4 regions of the Enterobacter sp. R4-368 genome follow, and region 4 is predicted to be linked to each of the others. Evidence: predicted binding sites of a transcription regulator. Region 4 holds the regulator's gene; each other region holds the start of a gene.
What was found. Region 4 encodes CRP, which controls carbon source genes, mostly activating them, when cyclic AMP is high. Its sites were predicted from a motif close to ATGTGANNNNNNTCACAT; they were not measured.
Positions count from the first base shown of each region.

Region 1: the regulator CRP is predicted to act here: its motif matches at 1,624-1,641, upstream of udp (uridine phosphorylase).
Region 2: the regulator CRP is predicted to act here: its motif matches at 1,470-1,487, upstream of garD (galactarate dehydratase).
Region 3: the regulator CRP is predicted to act here: its motif matches at 1,181-1,198, upstream of focA (formate transporter FocA).

Region 1 is NC_021500.1:3,229,167-3,232,353, forward strand. Features, by position in the region: gene H650_RS15230 (ABC transporter ATP-binding protein) at 1-666, shown strand, start outside; gene H650_RS15235 (dienelactone hydrolase family protein) at 699-1,505, opposite strand; gene udp (uridine phosphorylase) at 1,765-2,526, shown strand; gene rmuC (DNA recombination protein RmuC) at 2,662-3,187, shown strand, end outside.
Region 2 is NC_021500.1:2,407,819-2,411,005, forward strand. Features, by position in the region: gene H650_RS11280 (MFS transporter) at 1-1,199, opposite strand, end outside; gene garD (galactarate dehydratase) at 1,621-3,187, shown strand, end outside.
Region 3 is NC_021500.1:4,738,456-4,741,642, forward strand. Features, by position in the region: gene pflB (formate C-acetyltransferase) at 1-213, opposite strand, end outside; gene focA (formate transporter FocA) at 265-1,122, opposite strand; gene ycaO (30S ribosomal protein S12 methylthiotransferase accessory factor YcaO) at 1,528-3,187, opposite strand, start outside.
Region 4 is NC_021500.1:2,593,775-2,596,961, reverse strand. Features, by position in the region: gene H650_RS12305 (YccS/YhfK family putative transporter) at 1-1,433, opposite strand, end outside; gene crp (cAMP-activated global transcriptional regulator CRP) at 1,480-2,112, opposite strand; gene H650_RS12295 (OsmC family protein) at 2,417-2,821, shown strand; gene H650_RS12290 (phosphoribulokinase) at 2,864-3,187, opposite strand, start outside.

The DNA.
Region 1 (3,187 bases), 640 kb from region 4:
CTGGAGGTGGTTGAACTGGGTGCTTACGCCGCACGTTCGCCGCAAGAGTTAAGCGGTGGTCAGCGTCAACGCGTGGCGCTGGCGCGCTGCCTGGTCGCGGAGCCACAAGTGGTGTTGCTTGATGAACCGCTGGCAAACCTCGATCGCCATCTGCGTGCCACCATGGAACAGACTTTCCGTGATTTTCATCGCCGCACTGGTGCAACGTTTGTCTATGTCACCCATGATCAGGCGGAAGCGATGGCGCTCGCCAGCCATATCGCGGTGATGCACCAGGGCGAACTGATGCAGTGGGGCGCACCGCAGGCGCTGTATCAGCAGCCGCAGAATGGCTGGGTGGCGCGTTTTATTGGTAAGGGGAGTGTGCTGATGCTGGCGACGCCCGCCGGGGTACAGCAACTGGATGGCGCGCAAATGCATGCTGGGCTGGCGCATACTGGCGCGGATCTTCACCAGCCGGTGCTGGTTCGCCCCGAGCATGTGCAGGTAGCGAGTGAGGGTCTGAGCGCTGAGGTACAAAGCTGCATTTATCAGGGCGAGCGCTATTTGCTTGATTTACGCCTGCGCGATGGGCAAACGCTGAGTGCCTTTCATCATGCACCGCTGCAATGCAAACAGATCGTGGCGGTACGTTTGACCCAGGGCTGGCGTCTCGAAACAGCATGAGGTGCGCCGGGCATTTACTCCGGCGCACACCGTCACTTTTTACTGTACTGCGCAAACCATGCCAGCATCCGCTGCCAGCCATCAGCGGCGGATTCTGCGTGATAGCTCGGACGATAGTCCGCATTAAACGCGTGGCCCGCTTCGGGGTAGACGATGATTTCCGCTTTGGCGTTCGCGGCTCTCAGCGCCTGGCGCATGGTTTCCACGCTCTCCAGCGGAATGCCGGTATCCTGCGCGCCATATAAACCGAGCACTGGCGCGGTAAGTTCAGTGGCAATATCCACCGGATGGCGCGGAGAATTAAGTGATTTTTCCCCCACCAGCTTGCCATACCAGGCGACGGCGGCTTTCAACTGCGGATTGTGCGCGGCATACAGCCAGGCGATACGCCCGCCCCAGCAAAAACCGGTCACTAAGAGTTGGTGAGCGTTCCCGCCGTTACGCGCCGCCCAGCTGGCGACGTGATCCAAATCGGCAAGCACTTGCGCGTCCGGTACTTTGCTTACCAGGCCGCTCAGCAGGGTTTGAATATCGGCAAAATCATTCGGATCGCCCTGACGGAAGTAGAGCTCCGGCGCGATGGCGAGATAGCCCTCCAGCGCCAGACGGCGGCACAGATCGCGAATATGTTCATGCACGCCGAAAATTTCCTGTACCACAATGACAATCGGCAAGGGACCTTCTGCATTTTTCGGCCGGGCATGAAAAGCGGGCATATTTTCGCCCTGTGTCGGAATAGACGTTTCGCCTGCGATTAAGGCGTCTTCCGACGTATGAACAACGGTTGAAGCAAGGGGTGAAGCCGCAGGTGCAAAGCCTGGTGTGTTGTTGGTTGTCATGGCATTCTCCATACCTTTTTTAGCGCTTCAATAACTATAGACGGGAAGGCCTGCCGCGCGCGCAAATCACCGTGCCGTAGACTATCTTTGCTGCTGAGTTGTGGGATGTGTCATGTTAGTGTGATGTAAGTCACTAATTTATGGAAATGAACTGCAATCAGTTTAATTCATGGTGATATCAGTCACGAAATTATGTCCGTGCCTTCTGTAAAGTATCTTTTTGCCTCTACTGATAAAACCGACCACAGAGGAGTCTGTTATGTCCAAGTCTGATGTTTTTCATCTCGGCCTCACCAAAAACGATTTACAAGGGGCTACGCTGGCCATCGTCCCTGGCGATCCGGAGCGTGTGGAAAAGATCGCCGCGCTGATGGATAAGCCGGTCAAACTGGCATCCCACCGCGAATTCACCAGCTGGCGCGCAGAGCTGGATGGCAAACCGGTTATCGTTTGTTCCACCGGCATCGGCGGCCCGTCAACCTCTATCGCCGTAGAAGAACTGGCGCAGCTTGGCATCCGCACTTTCCTGCGTGTGGGCACCACCGGTGCGATTCAGCCGCACATCAATGTTGGCGACGTGCTGATCACCACCGCGTCCGTGCGCCTTGATGGCGCGAGCCTGCACTTTGCGCCGATGGAGTACCCGGCGGTGGCGGATTTTGAGTGCACTACCGCGCTGGTTGCCGCAGCGGATGCGATTGGCGCAACGAAACATATCGGCGTGACTGCCTCTTCTGACACCTTCTACCCAGGCCAGGAGCGTTACGACACCTTCTCTGGCCGCGTGGTGAGCCGCTTTAAAGGTTCCATGGAAGAGTGGCAATCCATGGGCGTAATGAACTATGAAATGGAATCCGCCACGCTGCTGACCATGTGCGCGAGCCAGGGGCTGCGTGCCGGTATGGTTGCCGGTGTGATTGTAAACCGCACCCAGCAAGAGATCCCGAATGCGGAAACCATGAAGCAGACCGAAAGTCACGCGGTGAAAATCGTGGTGGAAGCGGCGCGTCGTCTTCTGTAATTCACCTCCCCGTTTGCTAAGGCCGACGCGTTCGGCCTTTTCTTTTTGCGTACTGCTTCGCAGGAAAACCCCTTCCAAACTGGACGTTTATACAGCACAATCCTCCGCTATATGCGTTATCACTAAGGGGACGTGGTGGACACTTCAATCATCGTCATGGCAGCCGTTGCGCTGGCGGGTTTACTGGTCGGCTGGCTGGCAGCAAGCTGGCGCGGGGCGCAACAGCAGGCGGATCTGCTCGCGGAGCAGCGAGATGTCTTTAGCGAACTGAGCGCCGCCCGGCAGCAGATAACCCAAAACGAACACTGGCGCGAAGAGTGCGAGCTGCTCAATAACGAGCTGCGCAGCCTGCAACATATCAATAGCTCGCTGGAAGCTGATTTGCGCGAAGTGACGACCCGACTGGAAGCTACCCAGTTACATGCCGAAGAGAAGCTGCGCCAGATGCACAGCAGCGAGCAGCGCTTGAGCGAGCAGTTCGAAAATCTCGCTAACCGCATCTTTGAGCAGAGCAATCGCCGCGTCGATGAACAAAACCGACAAAGTCTGAACGGTCTGCTAACGCCGCTGCGCGAGCAGCTTGATGGCTTTCGTCGCCAGGTGCAGGAGAGTTTTGGTCAGGAAGCGCGTGAACGGCATACGCTGGCGCATGAAATTCGCA
Region 2 (3,187 bases), 190 kb from region 4:
AGTGGCGTCACGATAGAGGCCACATTACCGAACACGTTGAAGACGCCACCGCACAAACCCACAATCTCTTTCGGCGCGACATCGGAAATCACTGGCCAGCCCAACGCGCCAAAACCTTTGCCAAAAAACGCCAGCGCCATCAGGGCAATAACCAGTGCGGTGTTATCGGTGTAGTTACACAGAATGATGCTTGAAGCCAGTAACATCCCGACCACGATAGGGAATTTACGTGCCACGGTCAGCGAGGAACCGCGCTTAATCAGGTAATCAGAGAAAAATCCGCCGAGCACGCCACCGGCAAAACCGCACAGCGCAGGAATGGAGGCAACAAACCCGACTTTGAGGATCGACATGCCTTTTTCCTGCACCAGATAAATCGGGAACCAGGTCAGGAAGAACCAGGTAATGGTGTTGAGGAAGTACTGACCAAAAAACACGCCAAGCATCATACGGTTGCACAGCAGTTGCTTGATGTAATCCATTTTAGGACCGGCGTTTTTACTGTCGTCCGTTTTTTTGTGGTCCATATCCACGACCGCGCCATTCTGCGCGATGTACTCCAGCTCTTCGCGGGACATACGAGGGTGGTCAGTTGGGTTGTGGACAAATTTCACCCAGGCGAAGGTCAGCACAAAACCGATCGCGCCCATCACGGTAAACACATGCTCCCAGCCCCAGGCGAAAGTCAGCCAGCCCAGCAGCGGTGAGAATAGCGCCAGAGAGAAATACTGCGCAGAGTTAAAAATCGCAGAAGCTGTACCGCGCTCTTTTGCCGGGAACCAGGCCGCAACGATGCGGGCGTTCGCCGGAAATGATGGCGCTTCTGAGAAGCCGAGCATAAAACGCATGAAAAACATCGAAATCCCGGCCCAGGCGATCGGGAAAACATCAACAAAACCCTGCAAGAAAGTGAAGAGCGACCAGAAAAACAGACTCCAGGTATAAACCTTTTTCGAACCGAAGCGGTCAAGCAACCAACCGCCAGGGATTTGCATCAGCAGGTAAGCCCAACCGAATGCTGAAAAGATGTAGCCCATTGAGACAGAATCAAGTTGCAGCTCTTTCGCAACCTCTGTCCCGGCAATGGACAGCGTAGCGCGGTCTGCATAGTTAACAGCAGTAACAATAAATATAATCAGCAAAATTAAATAACGGGTTGGTAAGCCCCGTTTTGTTTCAACGGCATGTTCAACAGTCATTTTAATTTCCTTGGGCACCGCCAAATTTAAAATATAATTATTGTGATGTTTCTTATCTGATTTAATTTAAGCACCCGAACTTATATCAGATAATTGGCACGTCGATTTTATTAGCGCTCAGTATAATCAGCGTCATCATGTCACACACTGGAGGGTTGCTCAATTTTAACCTTGTACAAAAAGAATAATTTGAGCATATGCACATACGCCTGGGCGCTAATGCACAGTTCTTGCAATAGACAGCCGCACCAGACGGGAGATCACAATAATAAGTGATGCAGATCACATTTTATTATTTAAACTCCTGACATCCTTATTTCAGCAAATGAGATTTTTATTTCTGATATTAATTACAGAATAAAGAATGGTTCCTCTTTTTATTGAGTAATGCATCGTACAGCTAGCTGGAGATTACTTAACAATGTCCGACATTGAAATTAGACAGCAACCGCCAGGGGCGTTTTATATTAAGGTACACGACACGGATAATGTCGCGATCATCGTTAATGACAATGGCTTAAAAGCGGGAACCCGTTTTCCGGATGGACTCGAGCTGATCGAGCATATTCCGCAAGGCCATAAAGTGGCGCTGGTGGATATTCCCCATCACGGTGAGATTGTGCGTTACGGCGAAGTGATTGGTTACGCTGTACGCGACATTGCACGCGGTAGCTGGATTGATGAATCCACCGTTGAACTACCAAAAGCGCCGCCGCTGAATACGCTGCCGCTGGCGACCAAAGTCCCTGAGCCGCTGCCGCCGCTGGAAGGTTACACCTTTGAAGGCTACCGCAATGCGGACGGCAGCGTCGGCACTAAAAATCTGCTGGGCATCACCACCAGCGTGCATTGCGTGGCGGGCGTTGTCGATTATGTCGTGAAGATTATCGAACGCGATCTGCTGCCGAAGTACCCGAATGTGGACGGCGTCGTCGGTCTGAACCATCTCTATGGCTGCGGCGTGGCGATTAACGCACCGGCTGCGGTGATCCCCATTCGTACTATCCATAACCTCGCGCTGAACCCGAACTTTGGCGGTGAAGTGATGGTGATTGGTCTCGGTTGCGAAAAATTACAGCCGGAACGTCTGCTGCAGGGCACTGAAGATGTGCAGGCCATTCCGGTCGACAGCGCCAGCATTGTGCGTTTGCAGGATGAGCATCACGTGGGTTTCCGCTCGATGGTGGACGACATTCTGCAGGTGGCTGAACGCCACCTGGTGAAGCTGAATCAGCGCAAACGTGAAACCTGCCCGGCCTCCGAACTGGTTGTCGGCATGCAGTGCGGCGGCAGCGATGCGTTCTCCGGCGTTACCGCTAACCCGGCGGTTGGCTTTGCATCTGACCTGATTATTCGCTGCGGCGGCACGGTAATGTTCTCAGAAGTGACCGAAGTGCGCGACGCGATACACTTACTGACCCCGCGCGCCATTAACGAAGAAGTGGGCAAACGTCTGCTGGAAGAGATGGCCTGGTACGATAACTATCTCGATATGGGCAAAACCGACCGCAGTGCCAACCCCTCTCCGGGGAACAAAAAAGGCGGCCTGGCGAACGTGGTCGAGAAAGCGCTGGGGTCAATTGCGAAATCCGGTAAGAGCGCCATTTCTGAAGTGCTCTCTCCCGGCCAACGCCCGACCAAACGCGGCCTGATTTACGCAGCAACGCCCGCGAGCGACTTCGTCTGCGGTACGCAGCAGGTCTCTTCCGGGATTACCGTACAGGTCTTTACCACCGGTCGCGGCACGCCTTACGGCCTGGTTGCGGTGCCGGTGATTAAGATGGCAACGCGTACCGAGCTGGCGAACCGCTGGTATGACTTAATGGATATCAACGCCGGGACGATCGCCACGGGCGAAGAGACGATTGAAGATGTGGGCTGGAAACTGTTCCACTTCATCCTGGATGTCGCCAGCGGCCGTAAGAAAACCTTTTCGGATCAATGGGGCCTGCACAACCAACTGGCGGTATTTAACCCGGCTCCGGTGA
Region 3 (3,187 bases), 2.1 Mb from region 4:
TGGCGCGTGGGTGCGGTTTTCCAGTTTAACGCCTTCCATGACCTTGTCCCACAGTTTGGTGGTCGCTTCAGTAGCGCCAGCCAGGAAGGACTCATCGCCTTCGTACGGGGTGTAGTTTTTCTGGATAAAGTCACGTACGTTGACTTCTTTCTGCCAGTCACCTTTCGCAAAACCTTCCCAGGCTGTGGCTAATTTTTCATTAAGCTCGGACATGTAACACCTACCTTCTTAAGTGGATTTTTTATTTACTGCCTGGAACAACCATTAATGATGATCGTTGCCACGCAGGTAAATGACCCAGTATGTCAACCCGACTAATAATCCTCCACCGATGATATTCCCGATTGTTACGGGGATCAGGTTATCAGTGATGAAATTCATAATGGTCAGGTGTGAGAAATTTTCCGGGCTGGAACCTACAGCGGTCCAGAACTCCGGGCTTGCAAAGTTGCGAATTACAATACCCATCGGGATCATAAACATATTCGCGATACTGTGTTCAAAACCGCTGGCAACAAACATCGCCACCGGCAGAACCATAATCATGGCTTTATCCATCAGGCTGCGACCGGAATAACTCATCCACACGGCCATACAAACCATCAGGTTAGCCAGAATGCCCAGCGCCACGGCTTCAATAAATGTGTGGTGTACTTTATGGTCTGCGGTTTGTAGCACGTTTAAGCCCCAGCCGCCGTTGGCGACCATGTACTCGCCAGACAACCACATTAACAACACAAACAGCAGCGCACCCACCAGGTTGCCGACATAGACGTTAATCCAGTTGCGGGCCAGTTGCCCCCAGGTAATACGTCCACTGGCTTTAGCCACGACAATCAGTACGGTTGAAGTAAAGAGATCTGCACCGCAAATGATGCAAAGAATCAGCCCCAGGGAGAAGCAGACACCACCGATCAGTTTAGCAATACCATACGGCATTGCACCGGAACCTGTAGTGGCGGTGATGTAGAAAACGAAAGCAATGGAGATAAACACACCTGCGGTAATCGCAAGATAGAAAGTCTTAAGCGGATGTTTAGTCGCTTTATAGACACCAGCTTCTTCGGCAACTTTGGCCATCTCGGCTGGAAGAATAAGATCAAAAGGGTTGTCAGCTTTCACACTAACTCTCTCTTTATTAAGTCGGCGACGAGATACTAACAAAGCATTATAGAAGAGAATTTGATATGGATCATATCTCGCCTGGCTTATAGGACCGCAAAGAGCGTTGTTTTTCTACGAATGCGGAGTAAATTGTTGATTATCAAAATAAAAATAAAGTTTAAAAATTGCAAAATGAGTTGAAATTTTTTATGTGACCTCCCAAAAAACAGTTAATTAAAATGGAGTAATTGCCATAAGAAGTAACAATATTAGTTGGAGTGGATAATTATATTTACCCATATTTAACTTTAATATTACATATGGCAGTCATTGCCAAAAAATAAATAAAACGGGGCAATGAAATTGCCCCGTAATATAGCGTAGACCACTCATTAAGCCTACATATTGTCGTGCTACTTGTCGTTATTTCGACCAGAATGCCCGTTTGGCTCGTTGTAATTTTTCGTAAGCCGCTAACAGCGACTGATGCGCCGGGAATGCCTGCAGGGAACCGTCTGCCGGTTGCAGGTCGTAGAACGGCGCTTCACCGCTTAATGCGGCGCTGGCGGCTTCAACCGCTTGCGCACCATACATACGTACGAATGCATTCAGGTATTGCAGCGGCTCGCGCTCCTCTTCCTGCGCCAGTAATAATAATGTCTGCAGACAGCGGTAGTAGTTGGCCCGTTCGGCGCTAAAGATCGAGGCATTGAATTCCATCGTCCATTCAGTCCAGGCTAATGCCTGATCCAAATCGCCGCCTGCCAGCGCCAGCATCGCTTTTAGTTCACCAATGCGCAGCGTGTACCAGCCATTGTCTTTACCGGTCGCCAGACCCAACAGCTCGCGAACGCGGGTGAAGTCATCATGACCTTCGTCATCAAGCTGCGCGATAAGGCTGAGGTACTCCTCTTTTTCCCATTCACTGCCAGGCAAAGAGAGAATTGTTTCGCGCAAATGGCTGCCCATGGTGTTGTTCGCCAGCCACAGATCTTCGGCCGGATAAATATCGGACATGCCAGGCACCAGAATACGGCAGGCGTAAACACCCAGATGCTCATAATCGGCAATATAGACTTCTTTATCTTCTGCCTTAAAGATAGCCATGAGTGTGGCGAACTCTTCTTCCGTCGTGCCTGCGAAGCTCCAGTCAACAAACGGATAATCCGCATCCTGCTTGAACAGATCCCAGGAGATCAAACCGCTGGAGTCGATAAAGTGCGTCTCGAGGTTGGCATGCTCGGCCACTTCTTCATCATCAAAGGTTGGCGGTGTGAAGACATCCAGATCTTTCAACCCGCGGCCTTGCAGCAGCTCGGTAACAGTACGCTCGAGCGCCACACCGAAATCAGGGTGCGCGCCAAAAGAGGCAAAACAGGTGCCGTTGGCCGGGTTGAACAGGACAACACAGATAACCGGGTATTTACCGCCCAGGGAACCGTCGTAAGCGAAGATCGGGAAACCTTCCGCTTCCAGTTTGGCAATCGCTTCGACAACGCCCGGGTAGCGTGCCAGCACATCCTGCGGAATTTCTGGCAGGCTGATGCTCTCGGCAATAATGCGATTTTTAATATGGCGTTCGAACACTTCTGACAGCCCCTGCACGCGGGCTTCATTGCGTGTGTTCCCGGCGGACATGCCGTTAGAAACATATAAGTTGCCGACGATATTCATCGGGATATAAACCGTCTGCTCATCAGACTGGCGGGTAAACGGCAGGGCACAGATACCGCGCTCATCATTGCCGGATTGCAGATCAACGAGCATCCCGGCGGCCAGTTCGTTCTGCGGATCGTAGTAGGCGCGCAGACGCGCATCCAGAATGCCTTCCGGCAGAGAATCATCTTCCGGCAGCGGGAACCATTTCTCATTCGGATAATGAACGAACGGGCTCTGAGCGATAGCATCACCCAGCCAGAAATCAGCGAAGAAGTAGTTGGTGGACAGACGCTCGAAATACTCGCCCAGCGCAGAGGCCAGCGCGGCTTTTTTGGTCGCACCTTTACCGTTGGTGAAGCACAGCGCGCACTCTTTATCGCGAATATGCACTGACCAGACGTTTGGCACCGGATTCAGCCATGAG
Region 4 (3,187 bases):
TTTAGCGTCAGCAGTTGCAAGGTGTAGACGGCGGTAATGGTAAAACCCACCATCGCCCAGCCGTAGTTTTTCCGAATAATGAGATAACTGACCAGCGTAATCATCAGCATCGCGGCCAGCGTAAAACCGAGTGGAACATGAAAGTGCAGCGTCGCCCCGGCAATCACCAGTCCCGCAATGGTGCCCGCCGCCCGGTGGACAATGCGAACGCGCGTTGCGCCATAGCCGTTTTGCGTGACAAACATCACCGTCATCATGATCCAGTAGGGTTTTGGTAAATGCAGGGCGCTGCCCATCAGGCTGGCGATACTGAGCATGACGCTGATTCGCGCGGCATTACGCAGCGCCGCAGATTTCAGTGATAAATAGCTTTTTAGCGCCGGGAAAAGGGGCAAGCGACGCTGCTTTTCCGCCATCAGATCGCGGGCATAGAGAGGGCGCTGAGTGCGCAAGACGCGCGCGATACGGCTAAAATGCCAGGCGCAGAACTGCCCGACCGGGTTATCCGGGTGCTGGCGGGCGATTTTTTCCAGCGCGCCAATCTGCTTATCCATGTTGAAGCGCGTGGGATAGCGGTGATAGAGAATGTCGTCTGCCAGCACGCGCAGGCGAGCGGCGACGGTTTGCGCGTTCCAGCGGATCACCTGTTCGGCGTGGGTTTGTTCCACCAGTTTTTGCACTTCTTCCGGCTGGTGCAAACTCACCGAAATGTGCTCTTGCAAATCAATCCCTACCTGGAAAACCCGCAGTAGCCTTTTGTAATCGTTGTGTTTATTGGCAGCCAGCATATGCAGTTGTTGATAGCACTGGCTTATCATATCCACCGCTTTTTGCTGGCGGGCGAGCAACGGCGGCAGCGCTTTTTCTGGGTCGGCGTGTTGCGTCAGCAGGCTGTATTTCGCCTCGCAGTAGTCTGCCAGTTGCCGGTAGAGCAGGCTGAGCGATTCGCGCAGCGGTTGCTCGCGCCACATCCAGAACCAGAACCAGTTGAACAATCCGTACCACAGCGTGCCCAGCGCATAGATAAGTATCGGCTCCCATACCGGCATGTTACCGGCGAGGCTGAGCGTAAAGATGGCGGCAATGAGCGAAGCCGGGAGCAGGCGACCGTGCAGTGCACTGATTTCGGCGGTTACGCCTAAAACCAGCGTCAGCCCGGTGAGGATCAGCGGCAATGGAAGATCTCTCGCCAGCAATAGCTGCACCGCCAGGCTGCTGCCTGCAAACAGCGTTCCGCCAATGATCAGGCGTTTGAAAAAACGTTTATGTGGCGTATCAAGCCCGGCAATGTTGCAGCAGGCGGGAACGAGGGAAAACAGCAGACCTTGTTGCAGATGACCAGTAACCAGACCAATGGCCACAGGTAAACATAACACCAGCGTTTGTCGCAGTGCGTAGTTGATTTCGGGGTGATAAATCAGCCTGCGCCACATGAGGGAAGAAAAACGACGCAGCGCGTAAGCTGCGCCGTTTTACAGATTAACGCGTTCCGTATACGACGATGGTTTTACCGTGGGCGGAGATCAGGTTCTGATCTTCGAGCATTTTGAGAATGCGGCCCACAGTTTCACGGGAGCAACCGACGATCTGACCAATTTCCTGGCGAGTAATTTTAATTTGCATGCCGTCCGGATGGGTCATTGCATCTGGCTGTTTCGCCAGGTTTAACAGCGTTTGCGCGATACGGCCGGTTACATCCAGGAAGGCGAGGTTACCCACTTTTTCTGAAGTGACCTGCAGGCGACGCGCCATTTGCGAGGAAAGACGCATCAGGATATCCGGGTTAACCTGGATTAACTGACGGAATTTTTTGTACGAGATTTCAGCCACTTCACAAGCAGTTTTAGCGCGTACCCATGCACTGCGCTCCTGACCCTCTTCGAACAGGCCCAGTTCACCGATAAAATCTCCCTGGTTCAGGTAGGAGAGGATCATCTCTTTACCCTCTTCGTCCTTGATCAGCACTGCCACTGAGCCTTTAACGATGTAGTACAGCGTTTCCGCTTTTTCACCCTGGTGAATCAGCGTGCTCTTCGACGGGTACTTATGAATGTGGCAATGAGACAAGAACCATTCAAGCGTCGGGTCTGTTTGTGGTTTGCCAAGCACCATGCGCGATTATCCTCTGTTATAAGCTGTCTCAGACACAGGATGAGCCCCTACGTCTGGGGTTGCAATCTAAGCTTCCCGCATCCAGGGAAGTGGACCGTCAGCGTCATCTGCGGTCTCTAAAGTATGATGTCATGCATACATGCGTAACATCCATTTATCTCTGTAGCATCCAGAGTGTTTTAGCATAGCTTTTACCGCCTGTCTCCTGGTGTCTCGCTTCAGCATGACGCAGGTCGCCTTCCGTTGCGAGTTTTGTTATGTACGCGTAATCTGTAAAGAAAATTGCCACTCCGGAGTGAAGAAAATGCAGGCACGTGTGAAATGGGTTGAAGGGTTAACGTTCATCGGTGAGTCCGCATCGGGCCACCAAATCCTGATGGACGGCAACTCCGGCGACAAAGCGCCAAGCCCGATGGAAATGGTGCTGATGGCGGCGGGCGGATGCAGCGCCATTGATGTGGTTTCTATTTTACAAAAAGGGCGTCATGACGTGACTGACTGCGAAGTGAAGCTGACCTCAGAGCGCCGTGAAGAAGCGCCGCGCCTGTTTACCCACATCAATTTGCACTTTATCGTCACCGGTAAAGATCTGAAGGATGCTGCGGTTTCCCGCGCGGTGGATTTATCCGCGGAGAAGTATTGCTCCGTGGCCTTGATGCTCGAAAAAGCGGTGAACATCACCCACTCTTACGAAGTTATCGAAGCCTGATGCGAAAAGCCCGGTAAGCAGCACATCACCGGGCTTTCTGCATTATTTGATCTTTTTACCTTCCATCAGCCGTTGTACCAGCGGCGTCATAATCAACTCCATCGCCAGCCCCATTTTTCCGCCAGGCACCACCAGCGTATCCATATGCGAGATAAACGAGCCTTGCAGCATTGCCAGCAACCACGGGTAATCAATCCCTTCCAGATTGCGGAAATGGATCACCACAAAACTCTCGTCCAGTGAGGGAATGCCTTTCGCGGCAAACGGATTGGACGTATCCACCGTTGGCACGCGCTGGAAGTTAATGTGCGTACGGGAAAACTGCGGCGTAATAAAATTGATGTAATCTTCCATCGAACGCACGAC